4 regions of the Streptomyces sp. NPDC058284 genome follow, and region 1 is predicted to be linked to each of the others. Evidence: riboswitches for the same ligand, from Rfam matches in the RefSeq annotation. Region 1 holds a riboswitch; each other region holds the start of a gene.

Region 1 (4,688 bases):
CCCGCGTCGCGTACCCGGAAGCGGTCCCCCACCTGACGGCCGCCGCCGACGCGGGCGAGGCCGGGGCGGCCGCCCTCCTCGGCCAGGTCCACCAGCACCTGGCCGTCCACTACTTCCGCATCGCCGCGGCCGACGGCGACGAGGCGGCGGCCCACCGCCTCAAGGGCCTGCTGCGCCCGACCGGACGGGAACCGGATCCGCCCTAGGGATACCGTCGACCGCATGCACGACCAGCCGCCCCCGCAGCCCGAACTCTTCACCTGGGAGTTCGCCACCGACCCCTACCCGGCGTACGCCTGGCTGCGCGAGAACTCTCCCGTGCACCGCACCACGCTCCCCAGCGGGGTCGAGGCGTGGCTCGTCACCCGGTACGCGGACGCGCGCGACGCCCTCGCCGACCAGCGGCTCAGCAAGAATCCGGCGCATCACGACGAGCCCGCGCACGCCAAGGGCAAGACCGGCATCCCCGGTGAGCGCAAGGCCGAGCTGATGACGCATCTGCTCAACATCGACCCGCCGGACCACACCCGGCTGCGCCGGCTCGTCGCGAAGGCGTTCACGCCGCGCCGCGTGGCCGAGTTCGCGCCCCGCGTGCAGGAGCTGACGGACCGGCTCATCGACTCGATCGTCGCCGAGCACGGTGCGGGGCGGGGCGGCACCGACCTCATCCACGAGTTCGCCTTCCCCCTGCCCATCTACGCCATCTGCGACCTGCTCGGCGTCCCCCGCGAGGACCAGGACGACTTCCGCGACTGGGCGGGCATGATGATCCGCCACGGCGGCGGGCCCCGGGGCGGCGTGGCCCGCTCGGTGAAGAAGATGCGCGGCTACCTCGCCGAGCTCATCCACAGGAAGCGCCTCGACCCGGGCGACGACCTCATCTCCGGTCTCATCAAGGCCTCCGACCACGGCGAGCACCTCACCGAGAACGAGGCCGCCGCCATGGCCTTCATCCTTCTCTTCGCCGGCTTCGAGACCACCGTCAACCTCATCGGCAACGGCCTGTACGCGCTCCTCACCCACCCCGAACAGCGCGAGCGGCTGCAGCGGGCGCTGGCGGATGGCGACACCGGGCTCCTGGAGACCGGTGTCGAGGAACTGCTCCGCTTCGACGGGCCCGTGGAGCTCGCCACCTGGCGGTTCGCGACCGAGGCGCTCACCATCGGCGGCGAGGACATCGCCGCGGGCGACCCCGTCCTCGTGGTGCTCGCCGCCGCGGACCGCGACCCGGCCCGCTTCGACCGGCCCGACACCCTCGACCTTTCGCGCAGTGATAACCAACACCTCGGATACGGGCACGGAATCCACTACTGTCTCGGCGCCCCGCTGGCCCGCCTGGAGGGCAGGACCGCCCTCGCGACGCTGCTCAGACGCCTTCCCGACCTGCAACTCGCGGTGGAACCCGCCGATTTGCGGTGGCGTGGCGGGCTCATCATGCGGGGACTGCGCACGCTGCCGGTGGAGTTCACAGACGCACAGCGGTGACGGCCCGGCTGACGGGCCGTCAGGACTGTGATGTTCACGTGATCTCCGCTGCATCGACTTGTGACAAGCGTTCGACTGCGGCTACGTTCACGACGACTTGGGCGCCCCCGGGCGCCCCAGCCGTTCGCTGCAGTCTCCTGAAAGGCAACCGCATGCTCTCCGGTCAAGGTCGTCACCGACGCCCCCGCCAGGCCCCGGCTCTCATCGTCGCGGCAGGCGTCACCGGATCAGCCATCGCCATCCCGCTGCTCGCCGCCACCAGCGCGAGCGCCGCCTCCACCGACACGTGGGACAAGCTCGCCCAGTGCGAGAGCGGCGGCGCGTGGAGCGCGAACCCCGGCAACGGCTATTACGGAGGGCTCCAGCTCTCCCAGGAGACCTGGGAGAGCCACGGCGGCCTCGCCTACGCGCCCAGCGCCGACCAGGCCTCCAAGTCCCAGCAGATAGCCGTCGCCGAGAACGTCCTCGACGCGAAGGGCACCGCCGCCTGGCCGAGCTGCGCCCCGATCGCCGGACTCACCGACGGCGGCGCCGCGGCCGACGTCGACCCGGGCGCCCCCATCGAGCAGGAGCCGTCCGGCTCGTCGGACTCCTCGGACTCCAAGGGCTCCAAGGCTCCCAAGGATTCGGCGGACGCCAAGGGGTCCAAGGACTCCGAGAAGAAGGACGAACGGTCCGACGAGCCCTCGGACCCGGCGGGTTCGGCGGACGCGGCGGATTCGGACGACCCCTCCGACGACGCGAGCGACACGCCCGGGACCGACGCCGACGCGCGAGAGAAGAATCACGACGAGTCCGGCGAAAAGGACGACAAGGGCGGTAAGGCCGGTACGGACGCCGATCCCGGCAAGGGCGGGGCGGACGAGGAGGACGGCGAGGGCGGCCCGGACGGCTCGGGCAAGTCCGGCGGTGAGGGCGGCACTTCGCCCGGCTCCGAGGACGCGACGGCCCCCTCGGAGGGCTCCGACGGCTCCTCCGGCCGCCACCGCGGCGACCGCGCGGACGAGAGCGAGAGCGCCGGCGGCCGTCCCGGACGGCACGCCTCGCGCGGCGAGGAGCGCACCGGCGCGGTCGCCGACGGGACGTACACGGTGCGTTCGGGGGACAACCTCTCGCGCATCGCGGACGACCTCGACGTGAAGGGCGGTTGGCACGAGCTCTACACCGAGAACAAGAAGACCGTCGGCACCGACCCGGACCTCATTCTTCCCGGTCAGAGCCTCGATCTGGGCGAAAAGTAACGGTAGTTGACGAAGAGTCGGCCGGGGCCTTCGCGTCGTATGCCCGGTTTGGCGTAAGTGAGACATGGGTCTCAGAAGCCGTGATCGTCTTTGAAATTGTGTGGAAGACGTGATTACCGTCGTCACCGCTCGCCACTGGTGAGCCCCGCCGGTCGGTACGCCGAATCCTGCCAACGGCCGGACGGGAACAGTCGTCGCTTCGAGCGCCGTGGGCAGGAGCGGGGGAACCAAGGTTTGCGCCGGTTCCGTCCGTCGAGCGGCTGAGCAGCCATCAGGCTGCGCCGCGGGACGGACGGGAACGGCTAGGGGTGGAGTCGCGCTCAAGGAGGGCGACCGGGCAACCACATCGGCCCGAACCCGACAGCTCACCTCGCAGGCGTCGGTGTAGGGGATCAACTCATGCTGCTTTCCGGCAAGGGCAAGCACCGTCGCCCGTCCAAGGCCACCCGTGTCGCCACGCTCGTCGGCGTGACCGGCGCCGCTGTCGCCGCCCCGCTGATGGCGGCCGGTTCGGCCAACGCCGCCACCGGCCAGGAGTGGGACGCCGTCGCCCAGTGCGAGTCCGGCGGTAACTGGTCCATCAACACCGGCAACGGTTACCAGGGTGGTCTGCAGTTCTCGCCCTCCACCTGGGCCGCGTACGGCGGTACGAAGTACGCGCCGACCGCCGACAAGGCCTCCAAGGCCCAGCAGATCGAAATCGCCGAGAAGGTCCTCGCGAGCCAGGGCAAGGGCGCCTGGCCGTCCTGCGGCGTCGGCCTCTCGGGCGCCTCGCCCAGCAGTGGCGGCGGCTCGCAGACGCAGGCCCCGCAGCAGCAGCGCCAGCAGAAGCCGCAGCCGCAGACGCAGCAGCAGGCTGCGCCCAAGCAGCAGGCGGCTCCGCAGCAGCAGGCCGCTCCGAAGCCGCAGCCCGCGCCGCAGACCGAGTCCAAGAAGACCGTCGAGACCCCGACCGGCAAGACGGTCAAGAAGGGTGACGGCGAGTACAAGGTCAAGACGGGCGACACCCTGTCCAAGATCGCCGAGTCGCACCACGTCAAGGGCGGCTGGCAGAAGGTCTACAAGCTGAACGGCGACATCATCAGCGACGCCGACTTCATCTACCCGGGCCAGCAGCTGCACCTCAGCTAGTCGCTGCGGCCCCACCCGGCCGTGCTTCGGCGGACGCACGGCCGCCCCGTCCCCACGGGCTCCCCGCCCCGGTGCGCGTATCCCCCGTACGCACCGGGGCGGGGCCATGTCCGCCGCCGGAAACGTCCCCGGACGCGTCGCGGCCGACGACTCCGGGTTCGCCGCGTGTTCGCTACTAGCGAGTAGAAACGTGGTCCTCCGTCCTGCTTCCCGGGGATTTGGCCTCTTGTCCGTCCCACGGGACGGGCGGTCGGCTGGCTGAAGGCCCGGAGCCGGTTAGGCTCAGGAGACGCAGGGCCGAAGCGGCTCGCGTAAACGCGTCACATCCCAGAAGGAGATGCTCGTGCCGTCCATCGACGTCGTCGTAGCCCGGGAAATCCTGGACTCCCGAGGCAACCCCACGGTCGAGGTCGAGGTCGGCCTCGACGACGGCAGCACCGGTCGTGCCGCCGTCCCGTCCGGTGCCTCCACCGGTGCCTTCGAGGCCATCGAACTCCGTGACGGTGACCCCAACCGTTACCAGGGCAAGGGCGTCGAGAAGGCCGTCCTCGCCGTCATCGAGCAGATCGGCCCGGAGCTGGTCGGCTACGACGCCACCGAGCAGCGCCTGATCGACCAGGCCATGTTCGACCTGGACGCCACCGACAACAAGGGCTCGCTCGGCGCCAACGCCATCCTCGGCGTCTCGCTCGCCGTCGCGCACGCCGCCTCCGAGGCCAGCGACCTGCCGCTGTTCCGCTACCTCGGCGGCCCGAACGCGCACCTGCTGCCCGTCCCGATGATGAACATCCTGAACGGCGGGTCGCACGCCGACTCGAACGTCGACATCCA
Region 2 (4,688 bases), on a different contig from region 1:
GGGCGGGTCGCTCAACGGCACGACGAGCTTCGAGCGCACCAACTACTTCGAGACCATGCCCGCCCACCAGCTGGAGCTGGCCCTGTGGCTCGAGGCCGACCGGATGGGCTCGCTGCTCTCGGCACTCGATGAGGAGTCGATGGACAACCAGCGCGACGTCGTCAAGAACGAGCGCCGCCAGCGCTACGACAACGTCCCGTACGGCACGGCCTTCGAGAAGCTGACCGCCCTCTCGTACCCGGAGGGCCACCCCTACCACCACACGCCGATCGGCTCCATGGCCGACCTCGACGCGGCGACCCTGGAGGACGCGCGCGCGTTCTTCCGCACGTACTACGCGCCGAACAACGCCGTCCTCTCGGTCGTCGGCGACATCGATCCGGAGCGGACGCTCGCCTGGATCGAGAAGTACTTCGGCTCAATCCCGGGCCACGACGGCAAGCAGCCGCCGCGCGACGGCGCCCTGCCCGAGCGCATCGGCAAGGAGCTGCGTGAGGTCGTCGAGGAGGATGTGCCGGCCCGCGCCCTGATGGCCGCCTACCGCCTCCCCGAGGACGGCACGCGCGCGTGCGACGCGGCCGACATCGCCCTCACCGTCCTCGGCAGCGGCGAGTCCTCCCGGCTGTACAACCGCCTCGTGCGCCGTGACCGCACCGCCGTCGCCGCCGGATTCGGTCTGCTGCGCCTCGCGGGGGCGCCCTCGCTCGGCTGGCTGGACGTGAAGACCTCCGGTGACGTGGAGGTCCCCGTCATCGAGGCCGCCGTCGACGAGGAGCTGGCCCGCCTCGCCGCGGAAGGCCCCACTCCGGAGGAGATGGAGCGCGCCCAGGCGCAGTTGGAGCGCGAGTGGCTGGACCGGCTCGGTACGGTCGCGGGCCGCGCCGACGAACTCTGCCGGTACGCCGTCCTGTTCGGCGACCCGCAGCTCGCCCTGACCGCCGTGCAGCGCGTCCTCGACGTCACCGCGGAAGAGGTCCAGGAGGTCGCCGCGGCGCGCCTGCGACCGGACAACCGCGCGGTGCTCGTCTACGAACCCGTGACCGTCGCCGACGACGGCGAAGAAGGCGAAGAGGGCGAAAAGGGCATGGAGTACGCCGAGGAAGAGGAGGCGGCGAAGTGACCGAGGCCGCGACGACGATGCAGTTCCACCCACAGCCCAAGGCGGGCGCGGCCAAGCCCTGGGCCTTTCCGGCACCCCGGCGCGGCACGCTGCCCAACGGCCTCACCGTGCTGCGGTGCCACCGCCCCGGCCAGCAGGTCGTCGCCGTCGAGATCCACCTCGAAGCGCCGCTCGACGCCGAGCCCGAAGGCCTCGACGGCGTCGCCACGATCATGGCGAGGGCCTTCAACGAGGGCACCGACAAGCACTCCGCCGAGGAGTTCGCCGCCGAGCTCGACCGCTGCGGCGCCACGCTCGACGCGCACGCCGACCACCCGGGCGTGCGGGTCTCCCTCGAGGTCCCGGTCTCCAGGCTCCCCAAGGCGCTCGGCCTGCTCGCCGACGCCCTGCGGGCCCCCGCCTTCGCGGACGGCGAGATCGAACGGCTCGTACGCAACCGCCTGGACGAGATCCCGCACGAGGCCGCCAATCCGGCGCGCCGCGCCGCCAAGGAGCTCTCCAAGCAGCTGTTCCCGCCGACCTCGCGCATGTCCCGGCCGCGCCAGGGCAGCGAGGAGACGGTCGCGGCCATCGACTCGGCGGCGGTGCGCGCCTTCTACGAGAAGCACGTCAGGCCCGCCACGGCCACCCTCGTCGTGGTCGGCGACCTGACCGGAATCGACCTGGACGCCGTCCTCAAGGACACCGTCGGCGCCTGGACCGGCTCCGCGGGCGAGCCGCGCCCTGTACCGCAGGTGACCGCCGACGACCACGGCCGCGTCGTCATCGTGGACCGCCCCGGAGCGGTCCAGACGCAGCTGCTGATCGGCCGCGTCGGCGCCGACCGGCACGACCGCGTCTGGCCGGCCCAGGTCCTCGGCACGTACTGCCTCGGCGGCACCCTCACCTCCCGCCTCGACCGGGTGCTGCGCGAGGAGAAGGGGTACACCTACGGGGTGCGGGCGTTCAGCCAGGTGCTGCGTTCGGCGCCGGACGGGACGGGCGCCGCGATGCTCGCCATCAGCGGCTCCGTGGACACCCCGAACACCGGGCCGGCGCTCGGGGACCTCTGGAAGGTGCTGCGCACCCTCGCCGCCGAGGGCCTTACCGACGCCGAGCGCGACGTGGCCGTGCAGAATCTGGTGGGCGTCGCCCCGCTCAAGTACGAGATGGCCGCCTCGGTCGCGGCCACGCTCGCCGACCAGGTCGAGCAGAACCTGCCGGACGACTTCCAGGCGCAGCTGTACCGGCGGCTGGCCGACACCGGCACCGTGGAGGCCACCGCGGCCGTCGTGAACGCCTTCCCCGAGGACCGCCTGGTGACGATCCTCGTCGGGGACGCCGCGATGATCGAGGAGCCCGTCAGGGCCCTCGGGATCGGCGACGTGAGCGTGGTCACGGGCTGAGTGTGGTTCCAGGCCGAGCGAGGTCCCGGGCCGAGTGAGGCCCGCGTGGACTGAGTGACAGTCAGGACATTTCGGGACCCCGGCGACCGTTTCGGCCGCCGGGGTCCTCATATGTCCGGATTCATATGGTGGTTGCCTGTCTGCCGTGTGGCGTGCGCTACAAAAGTCGCGTTCTGTTTGTGGATTGAAAGAGGCCCCGTTTAGCGTCGGTCCGGCTGTTCGTCGCGCACCACGCCGCATCCGCGGCACCGGACAGTCATCGCCGAGTCCCCGTACGGCGCGAGCCAGGGGAGCCGGGGACCCACATGTCCCCTGGGGTGAATCGGGCACCTTGCCGCGAGGTGAGGGACCCGTAGGAGACCTTCCTGCTCCGAACCCGTCAGCTAACCCGGTAGGCGAGAGGGAAGGAAAGGATCACCCGCCACATGGCGTTCACCCGTGCCACCGGGAAGCACCGTCGTCCGAGCCGCCTCACGCGGACCACCGCGAACGTCGCCGGTGTCGCGGCGCTCACCACCACCGGTGTCATCGGAGGCCTCGCCGCCCCCGCGCTGGCCGCCGCCGACGAAGCGGCCGTCGAGCACACCGGCCTCACCCAGGCGATATCCGTCGGCGACTCGCTCGCCGAGAGCATCGACGCGCAGGCCGCCGCGCAGCGCCAGGCCGCCGACGACGCCGCTGCCGCCCAGAAGGCCGAAGAGGCCGCCAAGAAGAAGGCCGCGGAGGAGAAGCGCAAGGCCGAGGCCGAGGCGAAGGCGAAGGCCGAGAAGGAGCGCAAGGCCAAGGAGCGCGCCGCCCGCGAGGCCGAGCGCAAGCGCCTGAACACCTACGTCGCCCCGATCGCGGGCTCGTACGTCTCCACGGGTTACCAGACCGGCGGCGCCATGTGGTCCTCCGGCAGCCACACCGGCATCGACTTCCATGCCGCGTCCGGCACCGCCGTCCACGCGGTCGGCTCCGGCACCGTGGTCGAGGCGGGCTGGGGCGGCGCCTACGGCAACAACGTGGTCATCAAGATGAACGACGGTACGTACACCCAGTACGGCCACATGTCGTCCCTCGGTGTCACCGTCGGCCAGACGGTCACCCCGGGCCAGCAGATCGGCCTCTCCGGCTCCACCGGCAACTCCAGTGGCCCGCACCTCCACTTCGAGGCCCGCACCGGCCCGGAGTACGGCTCGGACATCGACCCGATCGCCTACCTCCGCTCGCACGGCGTCAACGTCTGAGCGACGGACTGCACGGCTCCCGCAGCACTCCACGAAAGCCCCGGCTCCTCCCGAGCCGGGGCTTTCGTCCTTGCGCCCCTCCGCATCCCCGGACCCCCGGAACTCTCCTCGCAGGGCCCTTGGCCAAAAGATATCCACGAATTCCGGACCGCCGTCGGAAATTCCGACGCTCTGCAATAGAGTCACTGAATGAGCGTCGGTCGACCGCGTTTCGCGGGGATGAAGGCGGAGGTCCGGTCATGCGTGTTCCCGCGCATTCGGTATGCACGGCCATTCGGAACGACATTGTCGCCGGTGTCCACGAAAGAGGCGGCCGGCTCACCGAGGACCTCCTCGCGCGCCGCTACGGCGTCTCGCGCGTCCCGGTCCGCGAGGCCCTGCGCACCCTGGAGGCCGAGGGGTTCGTCGTCACCCGCAGACATGCGGGCGCCTGTGTCGCGGAGCCCACGGAGCAGGAGGCGGCGGACCTCCTCGAGGTCCGGACGCTGCTCGAACCGCTCGCCGCGGCACGCGCCGCGCAGCGCCGCACGGACGCCCACCTCAAGGTCCTGCGCGGTCTCGTCAGGATGGGCCGCGAGCGCGCCGGGAGTGGTCAGGGGGAGGATCTGCGGTCCCTGGGCGGCTGGTTCCACGAGACGCTCGCCCAGGCGTCCGGCAGCCCCGGCCTCAGCGCGCTGCTGACCCAGCTCCGGCAGAAGACCGCCTGGATGTACGTCGTCGACCGTCCGGCGGCGCCGGCCGAGTCCTGGTCCGAGCATGCCGAGATCCTGGACGCGGTCGCCCGCGGGGACGCCGAGCGCGCCAGGGCGCTCACCGCCGCGCACGCCGCGCGGGTGGCGGCCACCCACCGCCTGCGTCACGGGGGACGGCCAGGACCCGAGCGCGTGAGGAATTCGCAACATGCCGTAAACACGGTGAGCCTCCGGAATTAACGGAGACGCCGTATATAAAGAA
Region 3 (4,688 bases), on a different contig from region 1:
AGCACGCGAGCTACTCGCTCGCCGCCGCCTCGCACATGGCGGAGACCGCCCGGCACCAGGGCGTCGATCTGTACGGGGAGGTCAGGGACCGGTTGCGGGCCGCCTTCGAGTTCCACGCCAAGTACCAGCTGGGCGCGCGGGCGCCCGCCTGGCTGTGCGGCGGCAGGGTGCGGCGCGACATGGGACCCGACACGGAGGTCGGCCTGAACCACCTGCGGGGGCGGCTGCATCTGGAAATGCCGTACACCGAGAAGTACACGGTGGCCCGGCGGCCGGAGGGGACGGACGGTCTCTTCGTGGCCTGGGAGACGCTCACCCACGCGGGCAACGCCTGAAGTGGTTCGACGCACCCCTCCGGATGGCGTAGAGTTGCATTCAACGGCGCGGGGTGGAGCAGCTCGGTAGCTCGCTGGGCTCATAACCCAGAGGTCGCAGGTTCAAATCCTGTCCCCGCTACTCAAGACCTAGGGCCCGGAACCAGCAATGGTTCCGGGTCCTAGGTGTTTTCCCGGGTCCTAGGTGTTTTCCCGGCCCTTCCCCCGGGCGCGCCTCGGGGACCCTCCTCCGTAACCCGGTCGGACCGCACCGGCTCGCACCCGCTCCCCGACGGGGGAACCCTGAGTGGAGCGCGTTGATGGGCGCGGAGTCGGCGGGAGACAAGCGGTGGGGCAGCGAGCGGGAACCGGCGACAGGGGTGCCTCCGCGCACGAATGGGCGTTCGTCCGGGCCCTGCCGCTGCTGCTCCTGCTGGTCGGCGTGGTCTACGACGCGGCGACCCCGCCGGACTTCACCGCGGCCCCCCTCTACACGGCCGCCCCGCTGATCGCCGCCCCCTTCTACTCGCTGCTCAGCACCGTCCTGACCGGCGCCGCGTCCACCGTCGCCGTCCTCTTCCTGCACTTCGGGGCCCGGGCCGACAGCCGCGTCGAGGCCGTCACCGAAGTGATCACCGTGGTGACCGTCGCAATCCTCGCCATCGTCATCAACCGCGTCGTCCGCCGCGGCAACGACCGGCTCGCCAACGCCCGCTCCATCGCCGAGACCACCCAGCGCGCCGTACTGCCGGAGCCCGACCCGCGCATCGGCGGGCTCGACATCGCGGCGCGGTACGAGGCCGCGCAGGCCGACGCGTTCATCGGGGGCGATCTGTACGCGGTGCAGGACACCCCGCACGGCGTGCGGCTCATCGTCGGTGACGTACGGGGCAAGGGCATGGGCGCGGTCGCGGCGGTCGCCGTCGTCATCGGCGCCTTCCGGGAGGCCGCCGAGCAGGAGACCACCCTAGAGGCGGTGGCCCAGCGCCTGGAGCGGGCGCTCGCGCGCGAGGGCACCCGGCGCGACGGGCTCGACGCGTTCGAGGGGTTCACCACCGCCGTCCTCGCCGAGATCCGGCACGCCGACGGCCGCGTACGGCTGATCAACCGGGGGCACCCGGCGCCGCTGCTGCTGCGCGGGGACGGCCGGCTGTGCGTCATGTCGGCGAGCGAGCCCGCGCTGCCGCTCGGCATGGGCGATCTGGGGGTCTGGCCGGACCGGGCGGACGAATCGGAGTTCCCGCCCGGCGCGATGCTGCTCTTCTACACTGACGGCCTGTCGGAGGCGCGCGACGTGACGGGGGAGTTCTACGATCCGGCGGCCCGGCTCGGCGGGCGGATCTTCCCCGGACGCGGAGGACCGCAGGCCCTGCTCGCCGCGCTCGCGGAGGAGGTGCGGCGGCACACCGGGGGCCGGATGACCGACGACATGGCGCTGCTCGCGGTGCGCCGGCCCGTCGCGGGGGATCCGGACGTCACCGATCCGGGCGTCACCGCCGGTGATTGAAGTGAGCCACTCCGCATCACAACTGACGTGTTGTCAAGGGAGTGTGAAGTTCCGGTGCACGGCCCGGTGTGAGGAAGTGTCGTCAACTCACCCTGTTCTGACCACTCCTGTCCCCATACGTACAGGTGGACAGCGTTAACGATCAATCGGAACAGCTTGGAATAGTGACCCGCTGTCTATTAACGTTCGATAACGCAGCGCGGTCGTCCCAGCCGTCACTAGAGGCGGCTCCGCGCGCACGCGCCTAATCCCGCAAGGGAGCCGGGGAACCACTAACTTGGGGTGAATCGGGCCTCTGCGCCTCGTGCATCCGTGCACCCGCGCCAGACGCTCGTAGGAGACCTTCCTGCTCCGAACCCGTCAGCTAACCCGGTAGGCGAGAAGGAAGGAAAGGAGCGCGCCCCAGTGGCGTCCAACCGGCCTGCCCCCCAAGCCGTGTACGTACCGAATGACGACGACTTCGGCTCGTACGACGAGGGCTCTTTCGAAGAGTGGAACCCCACCGAGGAGTCCGTCCGTCCCGTCCGCGGCAGGCACCGTGTGCACAAGAAGAGCGGTGGCGGGCTCGCCCGGAGCTCCACCGTCCTCGGTGTGGGCGTCATCGCCGCCGTCGGCGCGGGCGGCATCGCCACCGCGCAGGACGGCAGGCCGCCGGTCTCCATATCCATGCCCGACCTGCCGGGCATGGACACAGTCGCCGACTCGCTGCCGGACGCCGAGTCGCTGCCCGGCGTCGGCTCGTTGCTGGCCGACGACTCCCCGGACACCACGGCGAACGCCGCCGCGGCGGCTCCGCTCACCGCGGCCGGTGTCAGCACCGCCGACGCCGAGCAGGGCACCACCGACGCGGGCGAGGCACTGCGCGCCCGCATCATGCGGCAGGCCGAGAACCAGCAGCACCAGGCCGACACCGCCGTACGGACCGCGGCCGAGGACGCGACCGCCCGGCAGGCCGCCCGGCAGGCCGCCGGCCAGCAGCGGGCCGCCGAGAAGAAGGCCGACGCCGAGGCCGCCGCCAAGAAGAAGAAGGCGGAGGAGGCCCGCAAGGCGAAGGCCGAGGCGGAACGCCTGGCCAAGCTCGCCAAGAGCTACGCCATCCCCACCTCGTCGTACACCCTCACCTCACACTTCGGTGACGCCGGTGCCATGTGGTCCTCGGGCCACCACACCGGACTGGACTTCGCCGCTCCCACGGGTACCCCGCTCAAGGCCGTGCACACCGGCACCGTCAAGGAGGCCGGCTGGGCGGGCGCGTACGGCTACCGCACCGTGCTCGAACTCGAGGACGGCACGGAGGTCTGGTACTGCCACCAGTCCTCGCTCAATGTCAGCGCGGGCCAGAAGGTCACCACGGGCGAGGTCATCGGCCGCGTCGGCGCGACCGGCAACGTCACCGGGCCCCACCTGCACATGGAGGTCCACACCCCGGACGGCACGGGCATCGACCCGCTGACCTGGCTGCAGGGCAAGGGCCTGAACCCCTGATTGGCCGCTCGTACCTGACGGAATTCGCATACCGTCGGGGACGTTGAGCGACATATGACTTCTCTCCGTACACTCGGCGCTTCCGAACTCGAGGTCTCCCCGCTCGCCCTGGGCGGCAACGTCTTCGGCTGGACCGCCGACCGGGCGGCGTCCTTCGCCGTCCTCGACGCCTACACCGCGGCAGGCGGCAACTTCATCGACACCGCCGACGTCTACTCGGCCTGGGTCGACGGCAACAAGGGCGGCGAGTCCGAGACCCTCATCGGCGAGTGGCTGGCCGAGCGCGGCAACCGCTCCGACGTCGTCCTCGCCACGAAGGTCGGCGCCCACCCCGACTTCAAGGGCCTCTCCCCGGCCACGGTCAAGGGCGGCATCGACGCGTCCCTGCGCCGTCTCGGCACCGACTACATCGACCTCTACTACACGCACTACGACGACCCGTCGGTCCCCGTCGAGGAGATCATCGGCACCCTCGACGAGCTGGTGCGGGACGGCAAGGTGCGGGCGATCGCGGCCTCCAACATCACCCCGGAACGGCTTCAGGAGTCCCTCGACTTCTCCGACCGCGAGGGCCTCGCGCGCTACGTCGCGCTCCAGCCGCACTACAACCTCGTCTCCCGCGACACCTACGAGGGCCCGCTCCAGGAGGTCGCATCCCGCTCCGGCCTCGCGGCCGTGCCCTACTACGCACTCGCGTCCGGCTTCCTCACCGGCAAGTACCGCCCGGGTGCGCGGGTGGAGAGCGCGCGCAGCGGGCGCGTCCAGGAGTACGCGGGCACCGAGCGCGGCGACCGCGTCCTGACCGCGCTCGACGAGATCGCCGCGGAGCGCGGCGCCGAGGTCGCGACCGTGGCGCTCGCCTGGCTCGCGGCCCAGCCCACCGTCGCGGCGCCGATCGCCTCCGCCCGCACGGTCGAGCAGCTGCCCGCGCTGCTCGCGGTGGCGGACCTCCAGCTCACGGAGGCGGAGGTCGCGCGCCTCACGGCGGCTTCCGCATAGCTCTCAGGGGCGGCGGTACGGATTGTCGTACGCCGTCGGGTAGCCGTAGCCGTAGCCGTAGGCCGGGTAGGGCTGCGGCTGCGGCTGGTACGGGGGCAGGCCGGGCGGAAGGTGCCCGTACGCCGCGTACGGCACGGGGAGCATCACCGGCACCGGCAGTGTCGCGCGGGCCGCGTACGCGAGGGCGGGGCGGGCCGGCTCACGGCGCTCCCAGAGCTTGTCGAGCAGCTCACGCTCGCGTACGACGAAGTCGGCCCCGGCCCGGCCGCGCCGGCCCCGGTGGCGCAGGAGCGCGAGCGACGTCGCGTACGTCTCGTACTCGGCGACCGTGCGGGCCGCGGCCTTGCCCCAGGTGTACGAGGCGTAGTCGCGGGCCAGCGAGC
Region 4 (4,688 bases), on a different contig from region 1:
GTGCCGGTCCCGGGGCGTCTCGGCGGTCGCCGACGGCGGCTGGGGAGGCCGCCAGAACGTGGCGAATTCCCCTCCCTTCGCCAGGAGTTCACTGGGCCGACCGCGCTCGACGACCCTTCCGTCGTCCAGCATCACCACCATGTCGGCGTCCGCGACGGTCTCCGGGCGATGGGCGATGACCACGACCGTCCGCCGGCCCGCCGACGTGGCCAGGGCCCGGCGCACCGCTTGCTCGGTCTTCGGGTCGGCGAAGGCGGTCGCCTCGTCGAGCACGAGAACGGGCGTGTCGGCGAGCAGCGCGCGGGCGAGGGCGATCCGTTGCGCCTCGCCGCCCGACAGTCCGGCGTCCTCGCCGATCACCGTCTCGTAGCCGCGCGGGAGTTCGAGGATCCTGTCGTGGATGTCGGCCAGCCGGGCGGCCCGCGTCACGGCGTCGGGGCCGGCGTGCGGGACCGCCAGCGCGATGTTCTCCGCCACGGAGGCGCGCAGCAGGCGTACGTCCTGGAAGACGAAGGAGATGGTGCGGTAGAGGTCACGGCCGCTCAGCTCGCGCAGGTCCACACCGCCGAGGAGGATCGAGCCGTGGGTGGGGTCGAAGAATCGCGGCAGCAGCTGGACCAGCGTCGACTTGCCGCTGCCGGAGGGCCCGGTGATCGCCGTGAGCGTGCCGGGTTCCAGCACGAGGTCGATGCCGCGCAGCACCTCGCGACCGGCCTCGTAGCCGAACCGGACGTCTCGCAGTTCCACCCGGTGGCCCTGGGGTGCGAGGGGATGCTCGGGCTCCGGCAGCGGCCGTACGGTGAGGACGTCGCGGATGCGGCCGACCGCGCGCCTCGCGGCCTGCAGGTCGTCGAAACCGTGGCCGAGTGCCTCCACCGGTGCGGTCAGGCCGAGTCCAAGGAGCAGGAAGGGGAGCAGGTCGGCCGGGGCGAGAGCGCCGTCGGTGAGCAGAGCGGCGCCGCCGACGAGGACGACGAGCAGGACGAACGGCGGTGAGAGGACGAGCTGCATCCCCGCGGCGATCCTGGAGAGGCCGCGCACCCACCGGTGGAAGGTGTCCGTGAAGTCGTCCACGGCGGCACGGAACTCGCGGTGCGCACGCCCGGATCCGCCGAACGCCTTGACCACCGCGATGCCCTGCACGAACTCGACGACGGAGCTGGAGATCCGCCCCATGGCCGCGTCGAACGCCTCCTGCTCGCGCAGCCGGGCCGGCGTCATCATCAGCGGAACCAGCGCCACCGCCAGCAGCACGGGGACGAGCGTGATGAGGGTGAGCCGCCAGTCGACGGTGCACAGGTAGACCAGCGACACCAACGGGACCACGAACGCCGAGACGAGCTGACCGGGGGCGTGGGCGATGAACGGGTGTACGGCGCTGACGTCTTCCCCCACCACCTTGGCCAGCTCACCGGTGCGGCGCCGGGAGAACCAGCCGATCGGCGCCCGCCCCAGCCGGGAGGCCAGCTGCCGACGGAACGAGAGCTGCACCCGGCCGTCGAGGACGTGCCCGATCCCGGACGACGCGCCTGTGCACAGCAACCGGACGAACAGCCCGGCCGCACCCACGGTCACGGCCGACCAGACGTGCCCGCGGTCGACCGGCCCCGGCGACAGCAGGGCACGCCCCACCTCGACGACCGCGAGCAGCGGCGCGAGACCCGCGACGGCACCGACGACCTGCAGGATGACGACGGCGGCGAAACTCCGGGCGTACGGGCGCAGCAGCGCTGCCAGGCTCTGCCCCGGCGCCGGACTTGCCTCCCTCACCGGGCGGAGACGGCGCGCGCGTCGGCGAGCGGCGGGTGGGTGGCGGTGAACGGCGGGATGGCTGTGGCGAGTTCAGGGTCCATGACCGTCATCCTCACCGGCTGCCGCCGCGGAATCGTCCGCCGAGTGTCGGCTCTCTCGCCCGATTCACGCACCGACCGGCGCGTACGCCGGTAGCACTCAGGTGCTACCGACGCACGAAAGGCTTGTCACCTTTTGAACTCGCCCTTTGCATCGGCGAGTTCTGGAGTCCTTTCCATTCGGCGACGCCGGCCCGCTTTTAGTAGGGGCCGTTCACGTTGTCGATCGAACCGTAGCGGTCGGCCGCGTAGTTGCAGGCGGCCGTGATGTTGGCGACCGGGTCGAAGCTGTCCAGCGAAGTGCCGGGCACGTGGTAGGCGGTGAAGGTGGGGGCGATAACTTGCAGGAGCCCCTTGGAGGGGGTTCCCGCAATGGCGTTGACGTCCCAGTTGTTGATGGCCAGCGGATTTCCGGAGGACTCGCGCATGACGTTGCGGTGAATGCCCTCATAGGTGCCCGGGATGCCGTGCTGGGCCATGATGTCGAGCGATTCCCTGATCCAGCCGTCGAGGTCGTTCGGGTAGGACTTCACGGCCGGGGCGGTGGGGGCATCGGCGGCGAGCGCGTCGGTGTTGCCGGAGCGGTCCGCCCGCTCGGCGGACGTCCTGGAGGCGGTCCCGGCCGCGTCGTCCTTGCCGAGGGTGAGCTTGAGGCCGGGGTGTATCAGCCCCGGGTTGTCGCCGAGAATGCCGCGGTTCTGCTGGTAGAGGGCCTTCCAGCCGCCGCTCAGGGAGTGCTCCTTGGCGATCTTGGAGAGGGAGTCGCCGGCGAGGACGACGTAGGTCTTCGGGGCCGCGGTGGGCTTGGCGGCCCCGTCGGCCGGTGCCGCGGCGGCGGTGGTGGCGCCGAGCACCGGCAGGACGAGCACGGCGCCGCCCGTGCCCGCGGCGGCGATGCCCCGGGTGAGCGGGCTCGACTTGGGGCGGCGGTGCTTTCCCTTTGCGGGCATGACGCATTCCTCTCCGTCGCCTGCGAGGTGAGCTGTCGGGTTCGGACGGGAGATGTCCGGACGCACGGTGAATGCGCCTTCACCCCGAGCCGTCCCGGAATCCGGGTCGGCGGCTTACCTGGGTCCCCCGCTCCTGCCGGGCGTAAGTGAGTGGTGGAAGGGATTCCGGACAGCGGCAGGATTCGGCGTTCCATCCGGATTGGCGGTGACGTTAGACGAGAAAGACAGGACGGAACAAGACACGAATTTGCATCGGCAATGCGTGAGGCCTACCGCTGAAGATCGGAAACTCCTCGCCGCCTTTGATCCAAAAGTCCAACTCTCCTGGAGTGGCGCGGGAATGCGCGCGGAGATTCCCGGAGCGGGGTACGGCGGACGGTGTGACTCAATTCACCGAATGGGATACGGCCCGGAATGCGAATCGACGGGCCGTCAGAATGTGAGCCATTTCGCTCGGGCACATCGCGAAAGCAGGCAGTTGCCTACACGGGGTGCCAAAGGGGGGAAAGATATAATTATGGTTCAAACCTGGACATAGTCCTACTGCTGTCCGCGCCGGACGGTGAGGCGATGCCCCCGCCCGGTCCGCACATGGCGCTGCCCCCGCCGAAAAGGCGGGGGCAGACGTCAAGCCGTCAGGCGGCGACCCACCCCGTCTTGAGGTAGGGGGAGTTGGGGAAGTCGAGGTAGAAGTAGACGCCGTCGTTGAAGTCCTTGCCGAGGACGGTCCACTTGGCTGCCTTCGCCGTGACCCAGCCCTTGCAGACCTTGTTGTCGGGGTTCCGGTTCTTCAGGTAGCAGAGCTTCATCTTCGTGTCCCGGTCCGGCTTGACCTGGATGTCGTCGCACCGGTTGGTGGTCACGTAGTAGCCGTCGCCCTGGGGCGCGTACTTGTACCCGTCGTACGACCAGTCCCCGCCGAGGCAGGAGGCGGCCGACGCGTGCCCCACCGACGGGGTGGCCGAATGCTCGGACGATGCGGCGGTCGCGGAGGCGCCGCCGATGATCCCGGCCGTGAGGACGCTTGCCGCCAGCGCGGTGGTGAGCTTCGTGCGAGTAAGCACAGTTCTCCTTCTGGTGCTCGATGGCGGATACCGGTCCGGCATCCGTGAACGATCTCACCGGCTCACGGATTGTTCGTCAGGCCTGGTCCGAGCCACCGAACAATCCCGTTCAGCCCTGTTCACCGCTGGGCGGACGCCCTAGGCTGAGCGCCCTTCGCGGCCTTGGGAGGTCCTGTGCACGGTCTCCGCGTGGTCATCGTCTGCCTCGTCATCGCGTGTGTCACCGCGGTGTCGCCGGCCTCGGCCGTGACGCCGGGCTGGTCGGCGGTGCCGGTTCCGGCGGCGGTCGCGCCGGTGACCGTGCTCGATCTGGCCGCCCGCGGTTCCGGCGAGGCGTGGGCGACCGGGTACGAGCAGGCCGCCGACGGGATGCGGCCGATGCTGTACGGGTGGGACGGCGCGAAGTGGAGCCGGGACACCAACTTCCCCGGTGTCGGCGAATCCGGCTGGCTCGGCAAGGTGCAGTTCGTCGGCGAGGAAGTGTGGATCTTTCACAACCGCGCGGGGGAGGGGGAGATCCTGCGCCGGTCGGCCACCGGCTGGAGCACCGTTCCGCTGCCGCGGACCCTCTGGACGTACCAGGACTTCACCGCGGTACCGGGAGCGGCCTGGGTCGTCGGTGAGGACGACACCGGCCTGAAGGTGTTGCACTACGACGGCGCCCGCTGGACCGCCCAGCCCACCCCGGACGGTGTGCTGTTCCTCATGGGCGTCACCGCGCGTACCGCGACCGACGCCTGGGCCTGGGCGGACACCGACACCGGGACCGCCGTTCTGCGGTGGGACGGCACGGCGTGGCGGGACGCGAAGGTGCCGCTGCCGTC

What was found. A riboswitch is a leader RNA that binds a small molecule or an ion and turns the genes downstream of it on or off. The one in region 1 is predicted to bind cyclic di-AMP.
Region 2: another riboswitch for cyclic di-AMP. It lies ahead of ACFVYR_RS19820 (M23 family metallopeptidase); the one in region 1 lies ahead of ACFVYR_RS26570 (transglycosylase family protein).
Region 3: another riboswitch for cyclic di-AMP. It lies ahead of ACFVYR_RS13650 (M23 family metallopeptidase); the one in region 1 lies ahead of ACFVYR_RS26570 (transglycosylase family protein).
Region 4: another riboswitch for cyclic di-AMP. It lies ahead of ACFVYR_RS11595 (transglycosylase SLT domain-containing protein); the one in region 1 lies ahead of ACFVYR_RS26570 (transglycosylase family protein).

The regions. Positions count from the first base shown of each region.
Region 1 is NZ_JBHVYE010000021.1:70,853-75,540, reverse strand. Features, by position in the region: gene ACFVYR_RS26585 (sel1 repeat family protein) at 1-206, shown strand, start outside; gene ACFVYR_RS26580 (cytochrome P450) at 223-1,485, shown strand; gene ACFVYR_RS26575 (transglycosylase family protein) at 1,638-2,726, shown strand; cyclic di-AMP (ydaO/yuaA leader) riboswitch at 2,921-3,121, shown strand; gene ACFVYR_RS26570 (transglycosylase family protein) at 3,126-3,857, shown strand; gene eno (phosphopyruvate hydratase) at 4,201-4,688, shown strand, end outside.
Region 2 is NZ_JBHVYE010000013.1:151,316-156,003, forward strand. Features, by position in the region: gene ACFVYR_RS19810 (M16 family metallopeptidase) at 1-1,120, shown strand, start outside; gene ACFVYR_RS19815 (M16 family metallopeptidase) at 1,117-2,505, shown strand; cyclic di-AMP (ydaO/yuaA leader) riboswitch at 2,756-2,918, shown strand; gene ACFVYR_RS19820 (M23 family metallopeptidase) at 2,931-3,734, shown strand; gene ACFVYR_RS19825 (GntR family transcriptional regulator) at 3,974-4,666, shown strand.
Region 3 is NZ_JBHVYE010000008.1:20,844-25,531, reverse strand. Features, by position in the region: gene ACFVYR_RS13665 (alginate lyase family protein) at 1-335, shown strand, start outside; tRNA gene ACFVYR_RS13660 (tRNA-Met) at 383-456, shown strand; gene ACFVYR_RS13655 (PP2C family protein-serine/threonine phosphatase) at 664-1,821, shown strand; cyclic di-AMP (ydaO/yuaA leader) riboswitch at 2,053-2,215, shown strand; gene ACFVYR_RS13650 (M23 family metallopeptidase) at 2,227-3,306, shown strand; gene ACFVYR_RS13645 (aldo/keto reductase) at 3,361-4,305, shown strand; gene ACFVYR_RS13640 (PrsW family intramembrane metalloprotease) at 4,309-4,688, opposite strand, start outside.
Region 4 is NZ_JBHVYE010000006.1:152,797-157,484, forward strand. Features, by position in the region: gene ACFVYR_RS11590 (ABC transporter ATP-binding protein) at 1-1,770, opposite strand, end outside; gene ACFVYR_RS11595 (transglycosylase SLT domain-containing protein) at 2,051-2,800, opposite strand; cyclic di-AMP (ydaO/yuaA leader) riboswitch at 2,805-2,959, opposite strand; gene ACFVYR_RS11600 (hypothetical protein) at 3,436-3,864, opposite strand; gene ACFVYR_RS11605 (hypothetical protein) at 4,039-4,688, shown strand, end outside.